DNA from 4 places in the Paenibacillus sp. P4_A9 genome. Region 4 is predicted to be linked to each of the others. Evidence: riboswitches for the same ligand, from Rfam matches in the RefSeq annotation. Region 4 holds a riboswitch; each other region holds the start of a gene.
The links. Region 4 has a riboswitch for cyclic di-GMP ahead of AC1DVJ_RS17370 (PilZ domain-containing protein). Riboswitches for the same ligand answer to the same signal wherever they lie in the genome.

Region 1 (3,115 bases), on a different contig from region 4:
TTCCTCCGTGGACGCGTTAGTTCATAGAGGAAAGCGTAGAGAAGTGGCCCTGCGAATGGAATTAGTCGAAAAAATCGACTAACTCGATAGAAGGCGTGATGGGTACCGTGGGTGCGCAATTTTACCAAGCTCGGCTAGTTCTGGGGCTAAACGGTACACAGAGGTCCTGGTGGTCCGATTTCCGAGGATTTCCGTTGCACTTCGTTTCGGTAGACATGAACTACAATGGCGTCCAGTGCTCGGATTAATCGACTTTTCCGAAGGCAGGGTTCAGCTAACCTTGCAAATATTGTTCAAAAACAATTCTCTGGGAACATTTCATTTGCATACCTGGTTGGAAAAATTGGTAATTGTTTCGCCCCTGCTCTTTAGCTGCATACATGGCTTGGTCTGCATGATTAAGCAAAAGCTGCTGCGTATCTCCATCGAAGGGATACATGGAAATCCCAATATTCGTAGACACATAAATGTCGCCAATTTCCATATGAAAAGGAATCTCCAGCAAGGCGATGATGTTCTGGGCTTGCTCCATCATCGAGTGTTGATCCCCTTGGGGAAGTAAGATGACAAATTCATCCCCGCTCAATCGGGAGACGGATCCATGCAAGGGTAAACAATTAGCAAGTAAAGCAGCAAATCTTTGAAGCGCGTGATCCCCAATCAAATGACCGAAGGAGTCATTAATCCATTTGAACCGATAAACATCCAGAAACATAACGCCTAGGGTCTCATTGTTATGTTGAGCACGAGATAGAGCACGCTCAAAAAGCTCATTAAATTGATTGCGATTAGGCAATCCTGTTAAATGATCAAAGTACGCTAATTGATGCATTTGTTCTTCGGATTTCCTGATTTCGGATAAGTCACGCAGGCTGGCTGTATACATCTTATTTCTCCCATAAACCATATCCGTTATGATAATTTCGGCCGGAAATGTGCTGCGGTCTGCCCGGTAAGCCGTAATTTCGATGCGTTTGCCCACGATGGAATCAGACTTCTGATGCAGCAGTTGATATAAACTAGCAGCAGCTTGTCCATCCTGATCGATCGGAAATAGGAAATTGAATAAAGTACGTTTAAGCGCCTCTTCACGCTTGTATCCGAATATGGCTTCTGCTGCAGGATTAAATTCAATAATCTTGCCCTTAGATGTAAACATGAGAATACAATCGATGGCTGATTCATAAATGGAAGCCCCAATAAGGAACCTCGAACGGATGGCTCTCGTTCGGAATGCGACAAGAAGACCTACTAGAAGACCGACCAGTGCACCGCAAACGGCTATAAGAACGGAGATACTTGCAATTGGCAAAAGAGAGCCCTCCTACGATTTTCACGAAATAAAAAAAGGATCATCCCGAATAAAGGATCATCCCCTTCATATCCGGCAACCTGTCAACCATAGCATCCCATTCGGAATGCGTTAGGCCATGGCTTTGCGTCTCATTGTTTCCAATGATTTGCCCTTTTCATTGCTGTTTTATTATTATAGTGTAGGTGAAATTCACCTGTATATAGCAATAAATGTTGTCTACTGTCGAACGTCAAAAATATTTTGAAAAGGGTGCATTTTTCTGGAATATAGCTAAAAAAACCGACTTAGTCACTGTGGAAAAGTGGCTAAGTCGGTTTTTGCTGTATGTACACAAAAATTATCAATCGAAAGCACAAAAATTATCATGTGAAAGCGTGTCCAATCTCTCTAGAATTAGCTTTAAATTAGGATGGAATGAGGGAGATACATGAATAACATCATGCAAAAGAGAGTACTTATTTTTTCTTTTCTGGCATTGCCGATAGGATTGCTACTGTTATTTTTGATTTATCCTACAGTGAAACTGTTTCAATACAGTATGACCGATTGGAATGGGATCAGCAGAGACTTACATTTTGTAGGATGGGATAATTACTTGAAAGCGTTCAAAATGTCGCAAGTCTGGCAATCGCTTTCGAATAACTGGCTTTATTTTATTATCCACGCCGCGCTTATTCCGTTTGAGATTTTACTTGCTGTCATGTTGAATGCGAAAATGCGGGCGAGCGAATTTTTTCGCTCAATTGTTTTGCTGCCCTACATTATTAATGGTGTAGCTGTGGCTTATATTTTTAGTTATTTGTATAACCCCGTGAACGGTCCCGTGAATGAGCTGTTGACTGCCGTAGGTTTGGAGGGCTGGATTCATAACTGGCTCAGTGACGTTAACATTGTTAATTATTCACTTGTCGCCATTTCGCTATGGCGGTTTGCAGGCTTTCATATCATTTTATTTCTGGCAGGGGTACAGTCGATTCCAAACGATCTTTACGAGGCTGCGACCATTGACGGGGCGAACAAAATGCAGCAAATTCGCTTTATCGTGCTGCCGGGGATTCGACGCGTCATTGAAATTATTTTGTTCCTAAATATTCGCGGCGCACTCCAGGTATTCGATATTCCGTTTCTCGTTACACAAGGAGGACCGGGAAATGCAAGCAGTACGTTTACGATTTTCACCATCAATACCGCGTTCAAATTCAATAGCTACGGCTTGGCTTCCGCGATGGCCATTATGTTAATGGTGATGATTATTGTGTTTACGTTCATTCAAAACTTATTGATCCGTGAGAAGGGAGAAAAAGAATAATGAGCAAGTCCCACCTACAAATCGCAACCAAATCGCAAAAGCTGGAAAAAGCCGTTTTTTTCGCTAACCTCGGCAAAATCTTGTATTACGTCATGTTATCCGGGATCACGCTGAGTATCTTCATACCCCTGCTTGTCGTTGTTTTCGCAGCCTTCAAATCAGCGCCGGAGCTGGCCTCAGGTTCGCCATTCTCCCTTCCGAACAGCTGGTCATTCCAAAATTTCAAGGTTGTCTTCGAGATGACGAATATGCTCGTCGGATTTCTGAATTCCATCAGCATCACCGTCTCAAGTGTGGTTATCAATGCCATCCTGGGGGCGATGACAGCTTTCGTTCTCAATCGGTTCAATTTCCGTTTCAAGAAAACGATATTCCTGTTATTTATCGTAGCGTCTGTTGTGCCTACCTATACGACGGAAGTGGCTCGTTTTCAAACCATTAAGTCATTGGGCGTCTATAACACACTCTTTGCCCCGCTCATTATTTATGCG
Region 2 (3,115 bases), on a different contig from region 4:
CCGAACTATCTGGGAGATCAGCAACGAGCTGTGATGCATCATCGTATGCATACTGTGCTTGCTCCAAGTTGTTTTGAACTGTAAGATCTGCACTTGCGGCCTCTTCCGAAATAACCACTGCATCTTGTGCAGCCAATAATGCCTCATCTTCTAAAGGAGGGGTTTCTGTACCTGAATCTGGCTCTTCTACAACTTGTCCATCAGGAAGATTGATCGTTAACCCACTGACGAGTACAGAGAGTTTCCTAGTAGTTGCACTGCCATCACCTAATTGTCCGTTGTTATTATAGCCCCAGGATGCTACCGAATCATCACTTTTCAGTGCCAGATTGTGATTGCGTCCAGCTGAAATTTGAGTGATTCCTGCTAAATCTTTCACTTTAACCGGTAACTTTCTAGCTGTTGTAGTCCCATCACCAAGTTGACCGTAATTATTTACACCCCATGCCCATACAGTACCGTCATTCAACAAAGCAATGGTATGATTATAGCCAACCCCTACGGATGTAACATTAGTTATTTGCGCTTGAACAGGGATTTTGCGAGTAACTACTGTGTTATCGCCAATTTGGCCGTACTTATTGCTTCCCCACGCCCATACGGTTCCATCATTTTTTAATGCAACTACTGTATAATAGCTGGCTGAAATTGCTTTTACATCCGTTAAATTTGGAACCTTAACAGGCGTTTTCTTTGTTACGGTAGTGCCATCACCCATTTGTCCGTAATTGTTCGCACCCCACGCCCATACGCTACCATCCGCCGTAACTGCATACGAGGCATTTGTCCCCGCTGAGATTGCTATAACAGAGGAAAGGTCCTTCACTTGGATTGGCGTCTTTCTAACTGTTACAGTCCCATCCCCCAATTGTCCAACATTGTTAGAGCCCCACGCCCACACAGTGCCGTCCGATTTGAGAGCCAAGTTGTGGGTTGCACCGGCTGCCACGGCAGTAACATTAGTCAGACCAGACACCTTTACAGGTAATTTACGTGTGGTAACCGAATTGTCTCCTAGCTGACCGCTAGTATTCGTTCCCCAACTCATTAAAGTTCCATCACTTAATAGAGCCACCCCATAGTTGTTGCCAGAGGCTATAGACACAGCATTTGTTATGTTCTTGACCGGTCCAATGACCTTTCTCTTGGTAACCGTTCCGTCACCCAACTGTCCCACATTATTATAGCCCCATGCCCGGATCGTCCCATCCTCTTTTACCGCATAAGAATGATATAGACCTCCTGACAAGATTGGCTTTTGGCCAAAATTCGACTCTGAAGCAGTTGCCTTTCCATCCGATAAAATTACTGCTTGCAAAGTAAAAATACTTAAAATCAGTAATCGCAACAACCAATGCTTCATCACATTTCACTCCCTAAACTATTATTTTTTGGTTGTTTTACCAAAACGAAAAGAGTCCAACAAGAATTGGACTCAGATAAAAGTCAATATTCTTGTGGCAACCGACTACCATGTCACCGGAGGTGATTTAGGCCCTGGGCTTTGCGTCTCACAATTTCTTATGATTTGCCTTTTTCACTTAGTAAAATATACCTAAATCAACAATAGAATTATAGTCCTTAGTTGTCAATCAAAGAATTTTTTTCGTGAAATTTATCACAAAATGTCGGGATATTTTCTCGCACAAATCATTCGTATCAAAATAGAAAACGGCTATCCATAAAGCCATAAGGGAGCCCCCTACTGCGTGAACTATTTCGGTTCACCATATCATTACTAAAGCGAAAATACTTATGGTTTTTGTATTCATATTTTCATATAATACTATTGTTGTCGGTTTTTGCCATTTAATGTTGATGTTATATATCAATTTCGATTTCATGGCATGAATTTAATGCTTGGAAATACTAAAACATTAGGGGTGTATCATGATTCAACAAAGAAGTGTTGGCTTAGCAATCGTTCTATCACTTATCACATGCGGTATCTACGGTATCTATTGGTTCATTGTTATGACAAATGATGCTGGTAAATTGAGTGGAGACTCCTCATTTACAGGGGGAAAACATTTCCTCCTGACATTGGTTACTTGTGGTATTTGGAGTTTCGTCTGGTCTTATCAGATCGGTAAGCAAGTTGCAGAAGCACAACGTCAACGCGGTGCGCTCGTATCCGATAATTCCACCCTTTACCTCATACTTACAATCGTCGGATTGGGGATCGTGACCCATGCATTGGTGCAATCGGATATCAATAAACTTGCATAAGTTTAAGGTGAATCCAAAGAGGAACACCAAACTTGTTTGGGGTTCCTCGCTTTTCGTTGGTGGGTTATTGTATCTAGAAGTATGGTTACCGGTAATGAAAATTGGAGTTCCTTGTGTATTTCACGAGTTGACAGGGTTCTATTGTCCCGGATGCGGAATAACGAGGGCTGCTTTTTCCTTGTTGCAATTAGATTTCCTTCAGGCTTATAGGTATAATACCTTGTTGTTGTTCATTCTCCCTTTATATATTACTTACGCACTGGCAAATAAGAAACAGATGCGGCGTACAAGCAATCTAATGATGACCGTAATGTTAATCTTGACCGCTACGTTTGGAATTTTGAGGAATATCCCGGCATTTAATTGGTTAGCTCCAACAAACGATTGATATGACCCATTTTATGCTAATCAGTAAAGTACTTCTCTACAAACTACCATTTCGACCCTTCTCTTTTCCACTATTTGTGATACGGTTCACCTTATCATTGTAACCGCGAATTTTTAAGAACAGCATGAAGAATTGTAAACGAATTCGAAGCTTAGCTTGTGGAGCAAGCAAACAGACAAATCCACTCCTAACATCGTAACATTGGAGTGGATTCTTTATTGTAACTTGTTTTTATTTAAATATTTGTAAGACTAAATTTCTGTAACACACTTGGAAAAAGGTAAGTAATACAGTTATAGAATTTCGCATTGCATTTGGTAAGGTTCCCTGAGTTGTCCCTAACGGCAAATAAAAAGGCACCCTCGTCGGATGCCTTAGTTTGATCAGTTTAAATCTATGAATCAAGAAAGTTTTTGAAAATAGGCTGAGCTTTCTTGGGTAACATCTCGACCATTTTCCCCCAAACTTTAGGTGCTCTCTCTCGATAGACCAATTTAA
Region 3 (3,115 bases), on a different contig from region 4:
TATGACACAGTGTTTAACACAAACAAGGAAATGCCTGGCACCCTTTCTGTACTGGAGACCAGATTGTTTCTAATAAGCGCCAAATTCGCCAAAGATCAGCCGCTGAACCATCTGAATATTATTGGACAATTTATAGCTAACCCGTTATACGGCCACCTGGCGGTGTATGACGGCGATCTTTCTAAACTGCTGGCTAAGAAAAAATTAGATGGTAAGACCACATCGGAATTTCTAGTAGGCATATTGGATGATGAGAGTAAGAGAGGTAAAGCCCCTTTAACTCCATTATTCCCCTATTTATTCGGGGGAAATGATTTACCTCACGACTTCATTCTCAACCGGTTCGAGCCTTATGAGAACCGGGTTCGTCTTGCAGGTACCTCCTTGTTTAGAGACGGGAAGTATACTGGCGTCAATCTGAATAATGAGGATACCCAGCTAGCCATTCTTTTGGATGGCGCAAAAGGCAAACGCCAGCCGATCATAGGTAACATTGACGGAAAGAATTATACGGTCCTCGTAAAGAAGGCCAATCGGGATTTCCAAATTTTCTATAATAACGACGATCTTAGCGAAATTAAAATCTCGTTAAAACTAGATCTTAAATTAATCAGTGATGGACCTGAAGTAAAGAAACACACGAACGACATGATTACGGAACTGGAGAAGAGAATTACAGATGATCTAACCACGAAGGCATCTAACGTGGTTGCAACCTTGCAGAAGGCCAATTGCGATAACTTGGAGCTTGGGCATGAGGTTGCAGCCTATCATCCGAAGCTGTTTAAAGGCAAGGAGTGGTGGCGGGAGCAGTATCCGAAGATCACAATTACGCCAGAAGTTAAGATTCGAATTCTTAACACAGGCGTATTGGAATAACAACCTAGGCAAACAAAATCCCTCACAAGTACCACTCATCTCTCTGCCGTTCATTCGCAGTCAGACCGTGCGCTTTGAGGGATTTATTGTTTCCAAATGACATAAATCAACAGCGCCCATAAGGGGATAGACAGAAGTACGCTCCAGAGGCACCCTTTGGCCATCGCTAACTTAGGTTCCTCTTCGGTCTTCGGGTTACGTCCATTATTCCACATACTTCACCAACTCTAATGGCAACCCATCAGGATCGGCGAAAAAGGTGTAGAGATTGCCCGTGATTGGATCAATCCTCACCGGCTCAACTGCAATTCCCTTACTTTCAAGTTCTTGTACACTTTGCTCCATGTTTGCAACTACAAAGGCCAAATGGCGTAAGCCCCGCGCTTCAGGCTGATTGACTCGTAAAGGGGGATTCGGAAATGAGAACAATTCGATTTCTTGCTCCGTTTGCCCAATGCGCAAATCCAATTTATACGAGTCTCTTTCGGTGCGATAGGTTTCCTGAATGACCGTGAGTCCAAGTAAATCAACATAAAAATGCTTAGAGCGCTCATAATTAGAACAAATAATCGCAACGTGATGAATCTGCTTTAGCTCCATTTATACTACCTCCCTACAAAGAAAAACCGCAATGCTGGGCTGTTCCCATCCTGCGGCTTGTTCTCTTATTTTATCACATGTGAAAGAAAATCCCGAACAACAAAAAAAGAGCGATTCACCTAGATAGGCTGAACCGCTCTTAATTTGGATGATAAACATTGAAAAAGTCTTGTTAAAAAGCCTTCGATCTGAGCCATCGGTGGCATTTTCACGGAAAGCTTTACTTCACCCTTCCAGTAAAAAATGAGAATACTATTGTTTCTTCCGTGAAACAATTCGACATCCCAACAGGCTTCGTTTAATGCATATTCTTCTCGGTTTATCATGAGCTTCGGTCCATCCGTGGATGGTACCAAACGTGCAACATGGTTACCGCATAACGATGTTGCTTTCTGTTCCTCTTGCAATTTCTCTTCCGATTTCATGCCGCTTGGGCCTCCTTTGTTCAATTTGTTGAATTCGTTTCATTTGTTTCGCTATGACAGAGAAAAACCCCCACTGTATTGAACCGACTAGAGGGGTTCTGAAGTGAATTCCCAATCGTTTGGCGGCTGGCTGGCTGCTTATCCTTCGCAGGAGAAGTAAGGCCCCTGTAGCTTTGCGTCACTGGCTTTCGCCAGTTTTGCCTTTATCGAGATGACTTGCAGAATTTTTTAGATGAAGCTGAAAATAAAAACGATACATCCTATACTCTCAAGGATAAGGGATGGCGATTTGAATTCGAATAGTTCATAGGAACTATTTTTACGAAATTCATCAAAATGTTTGCATTTTCGACGATATTTTTACCGTTTTTTGACGTTTTGTGCCTTTCCAATAGAAAATCGATCCCACCAAGGATAAAATAGCAATCACGAGAAAAAGCGTACTACCACCATAAGATACCAATAAAAAGCCGCCAATCCATGGACCCATAAAATGTCCGATGTTCGTTAGTGTTTGAGCACCGTAGTAGGTTCCACGCATCTGTTCCGGGGCAAGCTTATCAATCAACATGTTCGCGGCAGGATAATTCAGAATTTCACCAAAAGTGAAAATTCCCATCGAAATGATGAGCCATGTGAGCGAGTGCGAGAAGGCAAATCCGATATCGCCTAGTGCGAACATCAAGTTTCCAACAACGATGGCCGTTAAAGGTGAATACTTTTCAGCCCATTTCCCCAGCGGAATCTGCATGGCAATGACGACAATCGCATTTGCGCTCATGAGGATCGCAAACATTTTGACCCCATTAGCAAAATCCCTTTGAAGGTACTGTGATAATGTGACCATAACCTGCGAATATCCGATTGCTCCGATAATACCCCCAATAATGTACAACCGGAAGGTCATATCCTTACGAATGACACCTAATGCCGAACGGAAAGTTACGAGAGATTTCTTCTCACCCTCGATTTTCTTAATACCGAACTTAATGAGAAGTGCGTAAAGCGTCACGCCATAGATTAAATAGATGATACCCGTAAGTAGAAATGGCAAGGCTCCGTTCAATGTCGCAAAGAATGCACCTAACAAAGGGCCTACAGCCACACCGACGTTAATCGCCATGTACCGGAGCGAGAATACCTGTAACCGTTTGGACGGTTCTGTTAAATCCGCCATTAAGGCTTGCGACACAGGCTCATAGAAAGAGCGG
Region 4 (3,115 bases):
TTAATCGTCTCGATGTCACCAATCGGATCGACTTTCCCAGAAACGTGAGTAATATTATCATCCTCAAAACAACGCACAACATGCACAATCGCATCAACTTCACGGATGTGTGCTAGAAATTTATTTCCAAGGCCTTCGCCTTTGCTCGCACCCTTAACTAAACCCGCAATGTCAACGAATTCGAAGGCCGTCGGCACGATACTCTTAGGCACAACGATTTCCACCAGCTTCTGCAATCTCTCGTCTGGTACTTCTACTACCCCAACATTCGGATCGATCGTACAGAACGGATAATTCGCAGATTCTGCCCCCGCCTGTGTAATTGCATTAAACAATGTCGATTTTCCTACGTTCGGTAGACCGACGATACCTGCTTTCAAAGCCATTGTCGTTACAACTCCTTAATTTTCGAAAATCATCCTTCTTATTATATAGTACTTGGAGGGCAAAAAAAAGCCTGCAAGCTATCGATTCGCCGCAGACTTTTTTTCCATTGCTATTTTGAACTCGTCATCCCGCTTTTGCACGAAGTACGTTTTGATCTGATTCCGCAAAATAAAACCGCGCAGCGCATTGCTTTGTTCAGCGGGAACGCTTTCAAAACTAGCACCATAATAATAGCTGTCCTCTAGCTTTTCTTTCCTTATAATTTCCAACTGACAAGGCATATCGAAGCCCAACTCTAATTGCACGAAAAGTGTGCATTTTTTATGTAGAATCTTATCAATCATGGCATTGTCGTCTATCGTAAAACCAACACCATTCATCGAAATATTTTTGATTGAAATATCTATAGGGATTTCTAACTGTTGGGGCTCCTTTTGATTGGCATTCTGAAATTCAAGGATCTGACCGAATCTTCTCACATTGACCCTTGGGAATTCCCGCTTCTCCGCGAATCTTCTGCGATTCTCAGGTGGATTTATGACAATGAGCGAACCTGGTTCTCTGGCAACAACGGTCGTATGCACGACGAATAGCCCTGATTTGGTATACATCGTAATCTTCACCTTATCACCAAGTTGGAACACATCATATTCCGGTAGTTCAATTTCCATAATGTCCCCTTGAGCATAGGTCAGAATACCCGTAGATACGAAATCATCCTTCCCTACGACAGCCCGGCAATTGATCAATACATCCGCATCATATCCTTCTTTACTCCCATACCGCTTTAAAGCATCCTGCTTCATGGCCATGCTCACCAGCACCTCTCCCTTTAGTGATTACTGATGGATTCCCAAGAGCTTTTCCGCACAAAATAGACTGCCCCATACAAAGGGACAGCCTATCACCTCAATCAAATAAAGCATCGATTTTCGGTAACCAGGCTGTCATAGTTCCTAAGAACCGTAGACCCTCAGCTTTGCGTCCTTGCCTTTCAGCAAGTTTGCCATTGTCGAACCCTGCTTTGAAATTTATGTACGTTCATCGTTATGGTCTAAAAGACCCACTGTTATCACCATTATACGTAGCTTAGATATTTCTTTCAACTAAAACCTTGCATGAGCCCTGTTTTTATTGTATGAATGTGTAGTGGAATGAATATCCACAGGTTTACAAGTTATCCACATTGTTATCCACAGCTTGTTAACAACGAATATTTGTTCGGATATTTATACACATGTGGATAGACTATTATTGCGAGGTGTCCCCCTGTGGATGAACATATTCCCTGGATGAGAGAAGCGATCGGCGAGGCATTGAAGGCCGAAGCGATCCGTGAGGTGCCGATCGGCGCTGTCGTCGTCCATCAAGGTCAAATCATTGGCCGCGGTTATAATTTACGCGAAACAACCTTAGATCCTCTCGCGCATGCGGAGATGATTGCGATTAAGCAGGCAAGTGAGCATTTGCAGGCATGGCGTCTTCTGGACTGCCAGCTCTATGTGACGTTGGAGCCTTGTCCAATGTGCGCAGGTGCCATCGTTCAAGCACGTATTCCTCAGGTGATTTACGGAACGGTAGATCCGAAGGCAGGCTGTGCGGGGACGTTGATGAACTTGCTGCAGGAGGACCGGTTCAATCACCGGGTCGATGTAGTTAGTGGCGTTTTGCAAGAGGAGTGTTCCACGATGTTGACACAGTTTTTTCGCAAATTACGGGGGAAGGCTTAAAGCCTTCCTTACTTTAATTGGATCGAACGTACGATGAAGAAAATAATTGTGCCAAACAGCATCAGCAGCAGGAAGCCCAGGATCCATACGTTAAGGTCAGCGATGCCCTTTTTAGCACTTTGGATAACGGACCATTCAATAAAGCCAAACAGAATTACAATCAACGCTTTTAAACTATTCATAAATAAACGAGCATTCTGGTATTGTCCACGGGCATTCTCGGTCGTAATTTGGGATGGATAATTATATACATGAGGGACCTTGCTTAGGAGAGTCAAGCCAAAATAGACGATAACGCCTATGAGTGGTAAGGCAATCAAACTCATCTTATTCCCCCAACCATCGATATCCCCTTTACCGTTAAAATGCAACGGAATTCGCTCTGGCAAGGCATGCCATTCGTAAGCTACATAAGCGATCATACTTACGATCACTAACAGAGAGATAACATCAAGAACTGCTTCAGCTTTGGATCTGGGAAGTTGAATCACGGGACGATTCTCCAAGTGGCACCTTCTTTTATAGGGTTTAAATGAATTATGATGAATGCTTATTCTATTCTTTATTCACAATCTACATTCCTTGCTCGAATGAAATCTCTTCCATGCAATGGGCTAAAATGGTTGCACCTCCAAAACATCTCGTGTTAGAATGACGATACTATGCGCCCGTAGCTCAGCAGGATAGAGCAACAGTTTCCTAAACTGTAGGTCGTACGTTCGAATCGTATCGGGCGCGTACAGTTCTTTTAGACATAAATACGTTAAAAAAGGGATTTCAACGCAGGTTGGCAATCCCTTTCTTTGTTATGTACTCACACTCGAAAGGAGTCCGCACTCCGATGACAACTCGCTCTATTTCATCCTATCGGATCCCGCTCTTCTGCGTGGTCACTATGCTTTTCTGGATGTCGATGTACACTAGCGTTCCGATCATGGCGCCTTACGTGGAGTTCCTCGGGGGAAGCCACCAGCTGGCTGGCTGGATTGTCGGCATGT

Region 1: it holds a riboswitch for cyclic di-GMP, as region 4 does, so the genes downstream of both, AC1DVJ_RS12755 (diguanylate cyclase domain-containing protein) here and AC1DVJ_RS17370 (PilZ domain-containing protein) in region 4, are expected to answer to the same signal.
Region 2: it holds a riboswitch for cyclic di-GMP, as region 4 does, so the genes downstream of both, AC1DVJ_RS02545 (OmpL47-type beta-barrel domain-containing protein) here and AC1DVJ_RS17370 (PilZ domain-containing protein) in region 4, are expected to answer to the same signal.
Region 3: it holds a riboswitch for cyclic di-GMP, as region 4 does, so the genes downstream of both, AC1DVJ_RS07945 (hypothetical protein) here and AC1DVJ_RS17370 (PilZ domain-containing protein) in region 4, are expected to answer to the same signal.

The regions. Positions count from the first base shown of each region.
Region 1 covers NZ_JBFUHL010000014.1:84,431-87,545, reverse strand. The annotation lists gene AC1DVJ_RS12755 (diguanylate cyclase domain-containing protein) at 275-1,312, opposite strand; cyclic di-GMP riboswitch class I at 1,384-1,475, opposite strand; gene AC1DVJ_RS12750 (carbohydrate ABC transporter permease) at 1,743-2,624, shown strand; gene AC1DVJ_RS12745 (carbohydrate ABC transporter permease) at 2,624-3,115, shown strand, end outside.
Region 2 covers NZ_JBFUHL010000002.1:45,586-48,700, reverse strand. The annotation lists gene AC1DVJ_RS02545 (OmpL47-type beta-barrel domain-containing protein) at 1-1,363, opposite strand, end outside; cyclic di-GMP riboswitch class I at 1,457-1,543, opposite strand; gene AC1DVJ_RS02540 (DUF4234 domain-containing protein) at 1,891-2,229, shown strand; gene AC1DVJ_RS02535 (DUF2752 domain-containing protein) at 2,192-2,617, shown strand.
Region 3 covers NZ_JBFUHL010000006.1:158,004-161,118, reverse strand. The annotation lists gene AC1DVJ_RS07955 (Ger(x)C family spore germination protein) at 1-879, shown strand, start outside; gene gloA2 (SMU1112c/YaeR family gloxylase I-like metalloprotein) at 1,084-1,479, opposite strand; gene AC1DVJ_RS07945 (hypothetical protein) at 1,599-1,904, opposite strand; cyclic di-GMP riboswitch class I at 2,023-2,116, opposite strand; gene AC1DVJ_RS07940 (MDR family MFS transporter) at 2,236-3,115, opposite strand, start outside.
Region 4 covers NZ_JBFUHL010000026.1:59,314-62,428, forward strand. The annotation lists gene ychF (redox-regulated ATPase YchF) at 1-386, opposite strand, end outside; gene AC1DVJ_RS17370 (PilZ domain-containing protein) at 465-1,199, opposite strand; cyclic di-GMP riboswitch class I at 1,319-1,405, opposite strand; gene tadA (tRNA adenosine(34) deaminase TadA) at 1,680-2,117, shown strand; gene AC1DVJ_RS17380 (DUF1648 domain-containing protein) at 2,126-2,623, opposite strand; tRNA gene AC1DVJ_RS17385 (tRNA-Arg) at 2,782-2,855, shown strand; gene AC1DVJ_RS17390 (MFS transporter) at 2,959-3,115, shown strand, end outside.